Regions from separate parts of the Paenarthrobacter sp. 10L412 genome, predicted to be linked through region 2. Evidence: predicted binding sites of a transcription regulator. Region 2 holds the regulator's gene; each other region holds the start of a gene.
The links. Region 2 encodes Rex, which represses fermentation and respiration genes when NADH is low (regulators of the CRP and FNR family bind a similar motif). Its sites were predicted from a motif close to CTTGTGAANNNNTTCACAAG; they were not measured.
Positions count from the first base shown of each region.

Region 1: the regulator Rex is predicted to act here: its motif matches at 2,384-2,403, upstream of AC1DD7_RS20040 (glyceraldehyde-3-phosphate dehydrogenase).
Region 3: the regulator Rex is predicted to act here: its motif matches at 2,072-2,091, upstream of AC1DD7_RS07395 (queuosine precursor transporter).

Region 1 covers NZ_JBFTJT010000016.1:15,678-20,601, reverse strand. Annotated here, with positions in the region: gene AC1DD7_RS20050 (HNH endonuclease family protein) at 1-273, opposite strand, end outside; gene AC1DD7_RS20045 (hypothetical protein) at 396-605, opposite strand; gene AC1DD7_RS20040 (glyceraldehyde-3-phosphate dehydrogenase) at 677-2,164, opposite strand; RNA gene rnpB (RNase P RNA component class A) at 2,449-2,840, opposite strand; gene AC1DD7_RS20030 (YaaA family protein) at 2,898-3,662, shown strand; gene AC1DD7_RS20025 (zinc ribbon domain-containing protein) at 3,664-4,401, opposite strand; gene AC1DD7_RS20020 (Nif3-like dinuclear metal center hexameric protein) at 4,492-4,924, opposite strand, start outside.
Region 2 covers NZ_JBFTJT010000025.1:56-4,979, reverse strand. Annotated here, with positions in the region: gene AC1DD7_RS23515 (YceI family protein) at 154-705, shown strand; gene AC1DD7_RS23510 (hypothetical protein) at 899-1,591, shown strand; gene AC1DD7_RS23505 (hypothetical protein) at 1,857-2,753, shown strand; gene AC1DD7_RS23500 (redox-sensing transcriptional repressor Rex) at 2,802-3,509, opposite strand; gene AC1DD7_RS23495 (glutaredoxin family protein) at 3,593-3,847, opposite strand; gene AC1DD7_RS23490 (HAD family hydrolase) at 3,980-4,795, shown strand.
Region 3 covers NZ_JBFTJT010000005.1:158,128-163,051, reverse strand. Annotated here, with positions in the region: gene AC1DD7_RS07410 (hypothetical protein) at 46-459, opposite strand; gene AC1DD7_RS07405 (TIGR01777 family oxidoreductase) at 459-1,355, opposite strand; gene AC1DD7_RS07400 (TetR/AcrR family transcriptional regulator) at 1,355-2,017, opposite strand; gene AC1DD7_RS07395 (queuosine precursor transporter) at 2,306-3,016, shown strand; gene tgt (tRNA guanosine(34) transglycosylase Tgt) at 3,095-4,411, opposite strand; gene AC1DD7_RS07385 (SRPBCC family protein) at 4,459-4,924, opposite strand, start outside.

The DNA.
Region 1 (4,924 bases), on a different contig from region 2:
GGATGCCCGTCCCTTAACTTCCAGCTGTGCCAGTGCCGCGCTTGCCTTCTCCGCGGGAACGGCTTCGATGCCGGTAATGGGTTTCATCCAAGCCGGATTAAATACCGGCGCATCACTGGGACCGGAGACCCATGGCTCGGCCGCGTTGAACTGGCCCGTGGTGAAGAACCAAGACAGTCCTGCCACCAGGGTTGCGGCCACTAATCCTAGAATGGCCCAGGCTTGGCGGGATCGTCTGCGCGCGCGTTTGTAGGCAGACCAGGTGATACTCAAGGGGCTCCGTCCAGTCGGGGTGGGTGGTGTCCTTCGAGCGTAGGACACGCCACCGACAGTCAGAGCCGATATCCACAGTGTGTAGGAGAAGTCACACTGCAGTGACGGGGAACTTCCCCGGGTTACTGCTCACGCATAACGCGTTGGAGGTCTTCAGCAGCCACCTCCAGCAGCGTACGCAATTGCTGGACGCGTTCGTCGCTGACGTCCCCGGCGGCGTTTGCTGCCATGGCCTGGTCCAGCAGTTTCTGTGCCTGCTTGTGGTTGGCCCGTGCTACATCCAGCGCGTGTTCCAGCGTTGTCTCGTGTTCCAAAGTCGATTCATTTTCCATGAACCCATTTTGGTCAGGTTTCCCGGCTGATACCAGTAACACAGCCGGGAAACCCGTGAATACTTCCCGGCTTAGGCGTTGGCTGCCTCAAGGACTGCAATAGGCGCCACGATGTCGCGGGCGGGGAAGGACGGCGGGTTGACGCCGGCCATTTCCTCCATGACGCGGACCACCTGGCAGGAGTAGCCGAATTCGTTGTCGTACCAAACGTAGAGCACGAGGTTCTTGTCGTTGGAAATAGTGGCCAGACCGTCGACGATGCCTGCGCGGCGGGAACCAACGAAGTCGGTGGAGACAACGTCCGGCGAGTCGATGTAGTCGATCTGCTTGCGCAACGGCGAGTGCAGCGACATTTCGCGGAGGTAGTCGTTGACCTCATCGCGTGTGGTGCCGTTCGCAAGGTTGAGGTTCAGGATCGCCATCGACACATCCGGGGTAGGTACGCGGATCGCGTTACCGGTGAGCTTGCCCTGAAGTTCCGGAAGCGCCTTGGCAACAGCCTTGGCTGCGCCTGTCTCCGTGATAACCATGTTCAGCGCTGCCGAACGGCCGCGGCGGTCTCCCTTGTGGAAGTTGTCGATGAGGTTTTGGTCGTTCGTGAACGAGTGCACCGTTTCAACATGGCCGTGGATGATACCGAATTTATCGTTGATGGCCTTCAGTACCGGAGTAATGGCGTTGGTTGTGCACGACGCAGCCGTGACGATCTTGTCGTCATCGGAGATGTCGGACTGGTTGATTCCGTGGACGATGTTCTTCAGATCGCCCTTGCCCGGAGCCGTCAGCAGGACGCGCGAAACGCCCTTGCTCTGCAGGTGCTGGGACAGGCCCTCCGCATCGCGCCAACGTCCGGTGTTGTCCACTACCAGGGCATCCTTGATGCCGTAGGCGGTGTAGTCCACGGTGGCGGGGTTGTCGGAGTAGATGACCTGGACCTGAACGCCGTTGGCGGTGATGGTGTTGGCTTCTTCGTCCACGCGGATGGTTCCTTCAAAGGAACCGTGTACGGAGTCGCGGCGCAGGAGGCTGGCACGCTTGACGAGGTCGTTCTCGGCGCCCTTGCGGACAACGATGGCACGCAGCCGCAGGCCATGCCCGCCACCGGCCTTTTCAATCAGGATGCGGGCAAGGAGGCGGCCGATGCGGCCAAAGCCGTACAGCACGACGTCGGTGCTGGTGCGGTCATCAGCGCCACGCTTTCCGACGATTTCGGCGAGCTCTGCCCGCAGGAACTCATCCAAGGAGGTGCCGTGGCCCTCGACGCGGAACTTCTCCGTGAGGCGGGCAATGTCGATTGCAGCCGCACCGAGTTCCAGCTCAGCAAGAGCGTTCAACAGGGGTGCGGTTTCTTCGAGCAGCAGCTCGGTGTTGCTCATCCGGCGCGCAAAGCGGTGGGCCTTCAGGATGTTCATGGTCGACTTGTTGATCAGGCTCCGGCCGTGGATGCTCGTGACCACGTTGTTTTCCCGGTACAACCGGCCGATCACCGGAATCATGGCCTCGGCGAGAGCCTCCCGGCCCATCCACTTATCAAGACAAGAATCTGACGTCTGGCTCACAGAACTACCTTCCTTGGGTCAACCACATACGTCCTCGTATGCAGATGGCGGCCGCCCGGAGTAATCCTGCGGCACGGGCACTGGCCGGGCTTCGGTCCACCCACAGCGCCTTGAACGATTGCAAAGAAAAGACCGCCGGCTGCGAACGCAGTCCCGGCGGCAGAACATCTACGTTCATAACAAGTCTAAGGCGGAAGGGCGCCCTCTTGGGTGCCGGGGGGCGTGAAATCACTCACATGGCAGTCACAATGGACGTCATATGCCCGGGACCTCAGTGGCAAATGTGGATGGGTTGACCGATACGCCGGGTTCTGTCATCCTTTGCCGTTGCCGGCAAAGGAGTGGCGGCCATCCATCTACGAACGCCGTTGCCGACGCCCTCCAGCAGCCTACCCGGACACTCGGGCGAGCAGCCCTCAAACGTGTCCTGTCTGGCCTTGCTCCGGGTGGGGTTTACCTAGCCTCCCCGGTCACCCAGGGAGCTGGTGGTCTCTTACACCACCGTTTCACCCTTACCTGCCGCGTGCTGATGCAAGCACCACCACGCGCAGGCGGTCTGTTTTCTGTGGCACTGGCCTGCGGGTTACCCCGAGTGGGCGTTACCCACCACCCTGCTCTGCGGAGCCCGGACGTTCCTCGAGCCACTTCCGTGACGCGCGACCGCCTGGTCAACCCATCCGCCGTACAGTCTACCGGCGTCGAGGGTTGCCTCGGTCCCCGGTAATATCGTCTGGTGCTGATTCTGCTGCCGCCTTCCGAAGGCAAGACCCCCGCCGTCAAAGGTCCCGCCGTCGAATGGGAGTCGCTCAGCTTTCCGGAGCTCAACCCGTACCGGGCCAAGGTCCTGGAATCGTTGGGCACCGTCAGCGCGCACGAGGACGCCCTGGCATTGCTTGGCGTCGGCGCCTCGCTGAAGGACGACGTCGAACGTAATACCCGGCTGCACGCAGAACCGGCGGCGCCGGCCCACCAGGTGTACTCCGGAGTCCTGTATGACGCGCTCGGCTTCAATTCCATGACGCCGGCCCAACGACGCAAGGCAACCGAATCGATTTTGGTGGTTTCGGCACTGTGGGGTGCCATCGGTTTTGGTGACCATGTGCCGGCTTACCGGCTGTCCATGGGAACGGCACTGCCCGACGTCGGACGCCTCGCCTCCTTCTGGAAGCCGAACCTGAATGAGGCCCTCGCGAAACGGGCTGAAGGAGAATTGCTGGTTGATTGCCGTTCCAGCACGTATGCAGCGGCGTGGGCTCCCCCAGCAGCGCAGACCGTCACAGTGAATGTTTTCAACGAGGCAAACGGCAAACGCACGGTGGTCAGCCACTTCGCCAAACACACGCGGGGTGAGTTTGCCAGGCATCTGGTGACCAGGCGCGGGAAGGCGCCCGCATCACCTGATCAACTGCTGAAAGCGGCCAAAGAGATCTGGCGGGCGGAACTCGTCCCCGGCACGGCCCGCAAGCCACACGCCCTTAACATCATTCTGGGCAGCTAGGTCAGTTCCACTCGGCCGAACGGACCAGGATGCATCCGGAGTCTGGGCAAAAAACGATGTCGTCGTCAGCCGCAGCTTTGACTTCAGCGAGGTCGCCGGGGCTGAGCATCATCCCTGAACCTTCCGATTTACCGTGGAAGAGCCTGGCGGCGCCGACACCGCGCCTGGCAATCGTCTTCTCATAGACTGCAAGCATTCCGGCGTCCAGGGCCTCCGCGAAAGCGGCACGTTGCCCGCGGACCACGGTTTCCTCGGCCGCGATCTCAGCAATCGCTTCATCCAATTCGGCGCGAATGCCGGCAAATGAACCCTGGATGTCATCCACGATTGCCTGTTGCGCGGCCTGGCGTTCCCGCAGGGCGTCCAAACGCTCCAGGATTTCAAGCTCAACGTCCTCCAGGTCGGAGCGGCGCTTGTTAAGGGATGCGATGTCACTCTGAAGCGCCACCAGGTCCTTGGAGAGACCGGTTCCGCTGTTGAGCCTGGCTTCGTCACGTTCGATGCGGGAGGCGACCTGCTCCACGTCCGCTTCGGAACGACGCAGTTCAGCTTCGGCGTCGTGCAGTGCCATCTTGGCAGCGCCAAGTTCACCATTGGCTACGTTCAGTGCATCCTGCAGGTCAGCTATCCGCGGATCCGTTTCCAGCACCTTCCGGCGGCCGGCCAACGATTTGAGCTTGGCATCCAGTCCCTGCAGTTCAAGCAATTTCAGTTGTTCTGCCGGTGCTGCTTTCGCCACGCTTACCTCCGCTTGTATCGCTTCCGGGCCTGGGGATCAGTTCCGGCTGGACGGCCCATGTTCATTGGGATCGTCCGTATCTTCTAGACTCTAGTCCCCGCCGGGAGTGAGTATGAAGTCCCAGGGATCGCTGTTGGTGCTGCTCACGCGGATCTCGACGTCGTAGCCCTGATCACCCAGTACATTGCCGAGCGCTTCCGCGGCTACGGGCAGCCACAGCCATTCGCTGGCAAAATGCGAGACGTCAATGAGGTACGGACGGCCGTTGACGGCACCTTCCCGCGCCTCCGACGCCGGATGGTGCCGCATGTCCGCTGTCACATACACATCTGCGTTGCTGGCCCTGACGGCGTCGAACAAGCTGTCCCCAGCCCCACCACAGACGGCGACCCGCCGCAGCAGACCGTCCTTGTCGCCGGCCACGCGAACCCCTCCGGCCACCGCGGGGAGCATCCCAAAGACGCGGGCAGCGAAATCACCCAGGGTCATGAGCTCAGGAAGATCACCAACCCGGCCAATGCCT
Region 2 (4,924 bases):
GTTTTCTCAAAATGTTCCGTGGAGTTGGAATAAAAGATGCATATGCATGTTTATACTAGACACGAAGCTCGGTTGACGTTTCAAGTAAACGCATCAACCAATCGACCGGGCAAGCAAGCGGTACCTTCCACTACATACAGGAGCAACATCATGATGACCCTTCCCGCCAACGTCACCACCGGCATCTGGACCCTCGACGCTTCCCACAGCGAGATCGGCTTCACCGTCCGCCACGCAGGCATCAGCAAGGTCCGCGGCGTCTTCAAGGACGCCGACGCCACCCTCGAAGTTGGCGAGACGCTGACCGACTCGAAGGTCAACGCCACTATCCGGACGGCCAGCTTTGACTCCGGCGACGTCAACCGCGACGGCCACGTCAAGGGCGAGGACTTCTTCGATGTGGAGAAGTACCCGGAGATCACCTTCGTATCCCGCCACGTCAAGGCAAACGGCGACGGCTTCGATCTTGTGGGCGATCTCACCATCAAGGGAGTCACCAAGGAAGTTTCCATCGAAACCGAATTCAACGGCGTCGCAGTGGATCCCTTCGGCAACACCCGTGCAGGCGTCTCCGGCGAAACCACCATCAGCCGCAAGGACTTCGGCCTGACCTGGAACGCCGTGCTTGAGGCCGGCGGCGTCCTTGTCAGCGACAAGGTTGTCATCAACCTGGAACTCGCGTTCATCGCACCAGCAGCTGCATAACTCCACGGCAGCTTGCACGGGAGTTTGTACGACAGTCCCGAGTAAACGGCGCCCCATCACAGTTCCGCTGTGGGGGCGCCGTTTCGCATGCTCAGAAGTCACCCTGCGATTATTCGGCAAACAGCCTGTAGTTAGCTGCGAAGTAGCTCCGAATTTCCTATGCATCCTTCAACCTGCGGTCTAAAGTGATGCCATGAGTAACCCAGATGAAGCACCAGAGCCTCAGCAGCCCGGCGCCCAGCCTCAGCAGCCCGGCAACGTTCCTCCTGCGGGTTACCAACCGCCGCAGGGCTACCAACCACCCCAGGGCTACCAGCCGCCGTCGCAACCTGGCCAGTATTCGCAACAGGGCCAGCCGGCACAACCCGCGCAGCCAGGACAGCCAGGTGGTTTCCACTTCGAGATGCCCACCGATGGACCCCGAAACTTCAATGACGTCCTTCCGCAAGGTGGTTTCTCGGGCCTCTTCAAGACCATGGGCCTGCCCACCGAGCTCAAGGTGTCCTACTTCATTTGGGTCATCTCGGGACTCCTGGGCCTCCTCTTTGGCCTCATCGGGCTTTTCGCCATCATCGCAGCGTTCGCTTTCATGCCGGGAGTTGCCGCACTCCTCCTTGTTCTCCTGATCATCAGCCTGGCTGTTGCGGCCGCCCAGATAGTCCTCGCCATGAAGATGAAGGAAGGCAAGGAATGGGCACGCCTTGCCCTCACTGTCCTCGCCGCGGTTTCGCTGTTGCTCGCCATCTTTGGCTCCATCAACGCCGGCGGACCCGGTGCGGGCCTGGGTGGCAACTGGTTTGGTTTCCTGGTCAGCGCAGTGGCCGTTGTGCTGATGTGGTTGCCGAACTCGCAGCTGTGGTTCAAGGCAGTAAAGGGCGCCGTCTAACCCGACTGAAGTATCGCCGTCGGGCTCTCATCCAAGCCGCCCTGACAGGTGCACGAGGCCGTGGTGGTCCATCGGACCACCACGGCCTTCATCATGAAGGCGTACGCCATGGTGATGATTTCGTCGGAAGCAGGAAATTCCTGCGTGTGATCATCCGCAGCACCGGACCCCGGAGGTACGGTGGAAGCAGAACCAGGCTGGGGGCAGGGTCTTTTTGCTGATCCCGGCAGCCGTACCAGCAGTCGAACACAAGCAAAGGAATGCCATGAGCAACCCTCCATACCCGCCGTCCAACGCGGGGGACGCCAATCCGGGCGACGCCAACACCGGTGATGCCAACAAGGGCGACGCCAACAAGCCTGAGCAGCCGGGCCAGCCATCCACGCCCCAGTATGGCCAGCAGACACCGCAGTATGGTCAGCAGACTCCCCAATATGGTCAGCAGCCGAGCGCTCCACAGTACGGTCAGCAGTCCCCGGCCGCTCCGCAGTACGGTCAGCCCCCGGCTCCCCAGTATGGCCAGCAAACCCCGCAGTATGGCCAGCAGACTCCCCAATATGGTCAGCAGTCGCCCCAGTTTGGCCAGCAGTCGCCGTACGGCCAGCAGCCATCTCCCTACGGTCAGCAGGCTCCGCAATATGGCCAGGACACCAACTGGCCCAGCCAGCAGCCCGGACCCACCACAGTTCCGCAGCTGGTCAACATCTCCTTCTGGATGATCATCGCAGCGGGCATCCTGTCCGCCATCAGCTCGCTGATCCTGGCCACCACCGGTTCGGATGCCTTCATCAACTCGATGATCCAGCAGGCCGCACAGCAGGGCACTGAATTCCCCGAAGGCTCCCTGGAAGGCATGCGTGGCGGTATTGTCGTTGCCGCAATCATTGGGGCCATCGTGTCCCTTGGCCTCTACGCATTGGTTGCATTCCCGGTCCGCAAGGGCAAGAACTGGGCCAGGATCCTGGGCACCGTCTTCGCGGCGATCTCTGTCCTTGGCCTCGCCGGACTGTTCCAGTTCGGTGCCACGTACGGCGTCCTGCAGCTCTTGGTGATCCTGCTGGGAGTTGCCGCAATCGTCCTGCTGTACCTGCCGGCGTCGGCTCCGTACTTCCGCAAGCCGCAGCCGTTCGGTAACCCTTACCAGAACCCTTACGGCCGCTAAGCCACCAAGCTCTTTGTAGTCACGTCAGCGGGCGCGGACCCGGTAAGGCTAGACAGCCTGACCCGGTGTTTGCGCCCGTTGTGCGTGGTACGCCAGGATCTGCAGCTCGGTGGCCATGTCCACCTTGCGGAGGTTCACGTGCGGCGGAACCTGCAGGAGAACCGGAGCAAAACTCAGGATGCTCCGGATTCCGGCAGCGATGACGCGATCACAGACTGCCTGCGCCACTGTGGCGGGCAAAGCCAGCACCACCATGTTGGTGTGGGTGCGCTCCAGGACACGTTCAAGTTCTGCTGAATCGCTGACCCGCAACCAACCCACCTCATTGCCGATCACCATGGGGTCTGCGTCGAAAATAGCCACGACGTCGAAGCCCCGCGACTCGAAGCCGCCGTACCGCGCCAGCGCCTTGCCGAGGTTACCGGCACCGACAATTGCGACCTTCCAGTCGTGCGTCAAGCCAAGGGCTGCGGCAATGTGACGGCTCAGGTACTGGACTTCATAGCCCACCCCGCGGGTCCCGTACGAGCCAACATAGGAGAGGTCCTTGCGAAGCGTGGAGGAACTGACGCCTGAAGCCTCGGCCAACGCGTCCGATGACACACGTTCCACGCCTTCTGCCAGGAGCGAGTTGAGCGCGCGCAAATAGAGGGTCATCCGGGCCACAGCCGCGGGCGGGATCTGCTTGGCGGCAGGTTCGTTGTCCCCGCTTGTTGCCCCCGGGGACGGTTCCAGCGCAGTCACGGTTTTCTCCATTGCGTCGCTTGTTGTTCCACTCTATGGCCCTTGGCCGGACTCAACAAAAGCCGGTACTTCCGGGTAACAAAGACCCTTGATCCTTAGCCTTCAAGGACTCTTTTCAGAGTACGGGTCAAGCGCTGCTCGTCGATCTTCCAAAAATCGCGCTGGACCCCATCCACCAGCACCACTGGAATTTCCTCCGCGTAACGCTCCTGCAGTTCGGCGTTACCGTCGATTGCCTGCTCGGTCCACTGGACGCCCAGTGCCGAGGTAACGCGCTCGACGGCGGCACGCGCCTCCGTGCACAGGTGGCAGTCAGCTTTGGTGAGGAGAACGACGTCGGGAATAGCCATGACACAACGGTAACCGCCCCAACCCTCTCTCACATCCAACCCCCAAACCCCCAACGCTCTCTCACATCCCGCAGGGCAGCCCCCACCGTGCGCCCTCAACGCCGGGGCCCGGCGATTGACTAGACTCAAGGCATGCCCGACGAGAAGAACGCCGCTGTGGTCGCCGACGCCAAGGTGCCACAGCACACCGGCGAAGCCGCTTTCTTCGACGTCGACAACACTTTGATGAAGGGCGCCAGCCTCTTCCATGTGGCCCGCAAGATGTACGAACGCAAGGCATTCACTCTGTCCCAGGCAGCTGGATTCGCGTGGAAGCAGTTCAAGTTTGTGATGCGGGGCGAGAACATGGACGACGTCCATGCCGTGCGGGACTCGGCCCTGACGTTGGCCGCCGGGATCACCGTGGAGGACATCAAAGCCCTGGGCGAAGAAGTTTATGACGAAATGATCGAGTCCCGGATCTGGCCTGGAACCAAGGCGCTCGCCGAGCAACACCTCCGTGTCGGCCGGAGGGTCTGGCTGGTGACGGCAACCCCAATTGAGGTTGCCACTGTCATTTCCACAAGGCTGGGCCTGACGGGCGCGCTGGGAACCGTGGGCGAGGTCCATGACGGAATGTATACCGGCAAGCTTGTGGGTGACATCCTGCACGGGCCGGCCAAGGCTATCGCTGTCCAACTCATAGCTGACCAAGAAGGCTTGGACTTGGACCACTGCTGGGCTTACAGCGACTCCGCCAATGACATCCCGCTGCTCACTATGGTGGGTCACCCCGTGGTGATCAACCCCGACTCCAAGCTGCGCCGGCATGCCCGCGACAACAACTGGCCCGTCTACGATTTCCGATCCGGACGCCGTGCAGCAACCCTGGGGCTGAAGGCGGCAACCGTGGGCGGTGCCATCTACGGGCTGTGGCGTGGATTCTCAAAGTTCCGCAGCCCCCGCTAGCCCTTCCTCTCTCACATCCGAACGCATTTCCACCGTTCCTCGTTACCTTTTTCGTAGCCCGTTTCCTGGTGCAGGATGTGGGTGTGCTGGCCTGCTGCCCCGGCATGATTGCGTTCCTCTGTCGATCCG
Region 3 (4,924 bases), on a different contig from region 2:
CCGGAAGGCGTCGGGATGTGAGAGAACGTTCTGGGGAGGCGGTAATTATGTGAGAGAAGGTGTGTCGTTTATGCGGACGATTTTCCAAATGGAGAGGCGCGCGATTCCGGCTGCGACGGCAATGCTCAACGGAAAGGCCCATGCTGTTGGACTCCAAAAACCTCCGAAGGGGACACACATTAGTGCCGCGGTCGTGAAGAATGCTGCGACGTGAATCCATTGGTTTCGGATGCGTCGCAGCGCCAAGCCCAAGAGTGAGCCCACCGCGGCACCGATTGCCCAAGCTGGTGGGGCACTGAAGACGAACAAAACGACGCCCCATGCTGGGTTTGATAGGGCAAAGAGGATGCCGAACACCAGGTGTGAGATCAAGATGCCTATCACCAGGGCCTTCCAGCCCAAAACCACTCGATCCTTTGGCCCGTAGGTCCAGACTTCCGAAGGGGCGGTCAGACTCATCACTTGCCCCTTGCGATCGCGTTGAGTGCACCGGCCAGAGCTGGATATGTGAAGGTGAATCCTGCATCGACTAACTTCCGGGGTTCGACCCACCGGCTCTTCAACACCAGTTCCGTCTGTGTCCGGATGAGGAGCGCTCCGGCTTCGAGCAGCCAAGCTGGCGTCGGGATGCCAAACGGGACACCCATACTTTGCCGAACCAGCGACATCAGTTCGCGGTTATCCACGGCATACGGCGTTGCTGCGTTTACTGGGCCCGTGAGTGCGGGCTGCCCGTGGACAAACACCACGGCGCGGAACAGATCCTCCACATGGATCCAGCTGAACTTCTGCGTGCCCGGCCCCATATGCCCACCCAAACCAAGCCGGGCCAGATTCCGCAGGGGAGTCATCACGCCGCCGCCCGGACCGAGGACGATCGCAATGCGAAGCGGGACCTTTCGAGTGCCCGGAACATTGGCAGCAGCCAACTCGTCCTCCCACGCACGGGCCACGTCTACAGAGAACCCGCGCCCCAGCTCACCCGATGCTTCAGATTGTGAGCGGTCCTCTGCGTGCCGATAGATGGTGCCAGTGCTGGCGTTGATCCATGTCCCAGGCGGGTCGGCGCATCGAGCAACGGCACGGGCCAGGACACGAGTTGTCAAAACCCGGGAGTCCACGATCTCCTGGCGGTTCCGGTCGTTGTAGCGGCAATTCACAGATCGTCCGGCGAGGTTCACCAGCAGTTCGGCGCCGTTCAGCACCTTGGCGATGGCGCCGTCGTCGTTCCATAGAGCATCAGTTGAAGCATCCCGCCCGACCGTCCGAACCTGCCAACCCTCATTAACAAAGCGATGCTTGAAGTAACTGCCAATGAAGCCGGTAGCGCCCGCAAGGACCACTGTGTGCGGCATTACGAGCCTTCCTTCACGCTGCGGACGAGTCCCAGAGCGTCGTCAAATACCTTGCTGACGCCGGGAATCTTCGCGAGCGACAACCCCCGCGCTACCAGGGGCGCGGCGCCGTCGATCAGTTTCCGCGTGCGCCGTTGGCCCTCGGATTTGTCGTAAACCCAGAAAAGTGCGACACCCATATATGCAAGCCACAGCAGCTCCGGTAGATCTTCGCGCAGCTTTTTGGCGACGGCGGGGGAGGAACCGTCGACGGCGGACCGGAAGATCGCCAGCGAAGCCTCGCGGGCGGCGGTGGACGCCTCGCCGAATGGGTTGACTGGCGACGTCGGCCGGATCGCAGTCGCGATGAAATCTGAGCCGAACTGGTGATACGGCGCCATGACGTCGACGCCGGTGTGCAGTACGGCTTTCAGTCGACCTGCGAGATCGTGGACGTCCCTGAGGGCTCGTGCCGCAACCTCCGCATGCTCGTTCTGGACTTGGATGTACAGTTCCTGGACGAGTTCATCTTTGGAGGCGAAGTAGTAGTAGGCATTGCCGACGGAAACTCCCGCCTCCTGTGCGATGGCACGCATGGTGGTCTTCTCGAAGCCGATTTCGCGGAACATTTTCAGTGCGACGTCGGCTACAAGCTGCCGGGTCTGTTCGCTTTTTGCTGCCATGGCGCTACTCCTCTAACCAGGTTTTGAACGCGTTCAATAACGAGTATACCCCCGAATTTGAACACGTTCAGAAACGGTCGCCGAAGAGTTGGTTGGATGTGAGAGTTCGTCCGCCGAAACCCCGTTGGATGTGAGAGAACATCCGCCGGAAACGGGTCTGGATGTGAGAGAGCGTTGGTGGGTGGGACAATAAAGCTGGTGTTGGGCCGAGCCCCCACCAACCACAGTGCTAATACAGCCGGGCGCCTGAAACAGCGCCCGTGCGAACCACTACGAAATGGATGACCCATGCCCTCGCCTTCCGGCTCCAGCACCTTGAGCAAGCCTGCACCCCGCTTCGCCTCGATCGGATCCCCGTACTTTGGCATCATGCTCGCCATCATGGCCGTGGTGCTGATCCTGTCCAATATCGGCGCATCCAAGGGCGTCGTGCTTGGTCCGATCATCACCGATGGCGGATTCTTCCTGTTCCCGCTCGCCTACATCCTGGGCGACGTCATGAGTGAGGTGTACGGCTTCAAGGTGGCGCGCAAGGCCATCATTACCTCGTTCGCTCTCTCAGTCTTCGCTTCTCTCTGCTACTGGGTGATCATCGTGCTGCCCGGTTTCACGGACGAGTATGGAACCGCCAAGCAGGCAGCTATCGAAGGCGCACTTGGCCCCGTCCCGCAGATCGTGCTCGCTTCACTCCTGGCCTTCCTCGCCGGTCAGACCATCAACTCCTGGATCCTGGTGAAAATGAAGGAGCGCACGGGCGAGAAGACCTTGTGGGCACGGCTCATGGGTTCATCCGTAGTGGGCGAATTCGTGGACACCCTGATCTTCTGCAGCATCGCGGCCTCGGTCATTGGCATCACCGACTTCGGCATGTTCGCCAACTATGTCCTGGTGGGCTTTGTCTACAAGACGGCCGTGGAGTTCCTGTTCGTGCCGATCACCGTATTGGTGGTTGGCTACATCAAGAAGCGCGAGCCGAGCTACGGGCCGGTCGCGGCCTAGGTTTGCCGAGATCGCCGGAGCCGCGCCAGTTCGTTGGAAGTTTCCAGACGTCCACGCACGTTTCCGGCGATCTCGATGCTACGAGTAGTACCGGCCCAGCGTCTCCGCCTTGAACTCGAAGAAATCCCCGGACTCGATGGCCAACCGTGCATCGTCCACCATCTTCACCACGAAGCGCTCGTTGTGGATGGAGATCAGCGTTGCCGAGAGCATTTCCTTGGCCTTGTACAGGTGGTGGATGTACGCGCGCGAATAGTTTCCACAGGTGTAGCAGTCGCAGCCATCCTGCAGCGGTCCGAAATCGGCCTTATAGCGGGCACCGGACAGGTTGAACCGACCGGACGGGGTATAGAACGCGGAGTTCCGTGCCACGCGGGTGGGTGAGACGCAGTCGAACGTGTCGGCCCCGTTCTCGATTGCCGTGAAGATGTCGTCCGGCTCGGAAATGCCCAGCAGGTGCCGCGGCTTGTTTTCAGGAAGTTCCTCATTGCACCACCGCACGATGGTGCCCAGGTTCTCCTTTTCCAAAGCACCGCCGATCCCGTACCCGTCAAAAGGCATGGCTCCAAGGTCCTGACATGCCTTTCGGCGCAGATCCTCGTACTGCGCGCCCTGGATCACCCCGAACAGCGCCTGGTACGGCTTCCCCACCCGGGCGGAAGTCAAACGGGCATGCTCTTCCAAGCACCTCAAAGCCCAGAACCGGGTCCGCTCCAGCGATTCCTCTTGGTAGGCCCGGGAGTTCTGCAACGTGGTCAGCTCGTCGAACGCGAACATGATGTCAGCGCCGATCTGATGCTGGACCTGCATGGAGATCTCGGGGGAGAAGCGGTGCCTGTCCCCGTTGAGGTGCGACTTGAACCACACGCCGTCATCATCAATGTGGGCCAGCCGTTCCTTGCCGGGCGCCACCGCGTCGTCGGGGCCGGAGGTGTCCACATTCTTCATGTCGATGACCTTCTTGAACCCCGAGCCCAGGCTCATCACCTGGAATCCGCCGGAATCCGTAAACGTCGGTCCGGACCAATTCATGAAAGCACCCAGCCCGCCGGCGGCGTCGAGGATCTCAGGGCCCGGCTGCAGGTACAGGTGGTAGGCGTTGGCAAGCACTGCCTGCGCGCCGAGCCCGGCAATGGACTCGGGCAGCACGGCCTTGACTGTTGCTTTGGTTCCGACGGCGATGAACGCGGGCGTCTGGATGGTTCCGTGCGGCGTGGTGATGGTTCCGGTCCGGCCCAGGAAAGTGCCGCCATTGGCTTCGATCAAGGCGTCCGACGGCGAACACGTTTCGGTCAGGCGCTGGCCCACCGTAAAGGAGAACCCGGATTGCCGTGAAGAAAGACCCGGCAAGGCAGTGGACGGAGGAGACGAGGGCAGGAAAGCGGAAGCTGGCACGCTACCAAGTGTGCCAGCTTTACCCCGGGTAACCTGCGGAACCCGTCCTAGGAGCTGTAGTTCTCAGCCTTCCAGTTATCCCAGGAGGACCTGATATCCGCCAAGGTGTGAGCCCCCAAATCGTAGGTGGAGGCAATCACCATGGAACCGCCGTCGGGCCTTTTATCGGGGATCGGCAGCTGCTCTGCAACGATCAGCAACCCATCTCCGTGCTCTGCGTAGCTGTGCACAGTGAGGCCCACCTGGTGACGGCTCTTGAACCACACGCGGCCGGAGATCTTCTCGCCGGTTCCGAGCGTAAGGGAGTAGTCATCGCCGATGGGGGGAAGATCGCCCAGCCCCAACTTCTCGATAGCCGGCCCACCACTGCCTGGAAGCGATACGAAGTGGGTTCGCCGTTGACCGTGCGGGTGTCTCTCAAGGGCGAAACGGAGTTGTTGCAGGAAGGTAAGCCAGCCCTGCGTGATGTCCTCGTCCCATTCCGCCCACTCGGAATCGTGGTCCAGCGCGGCG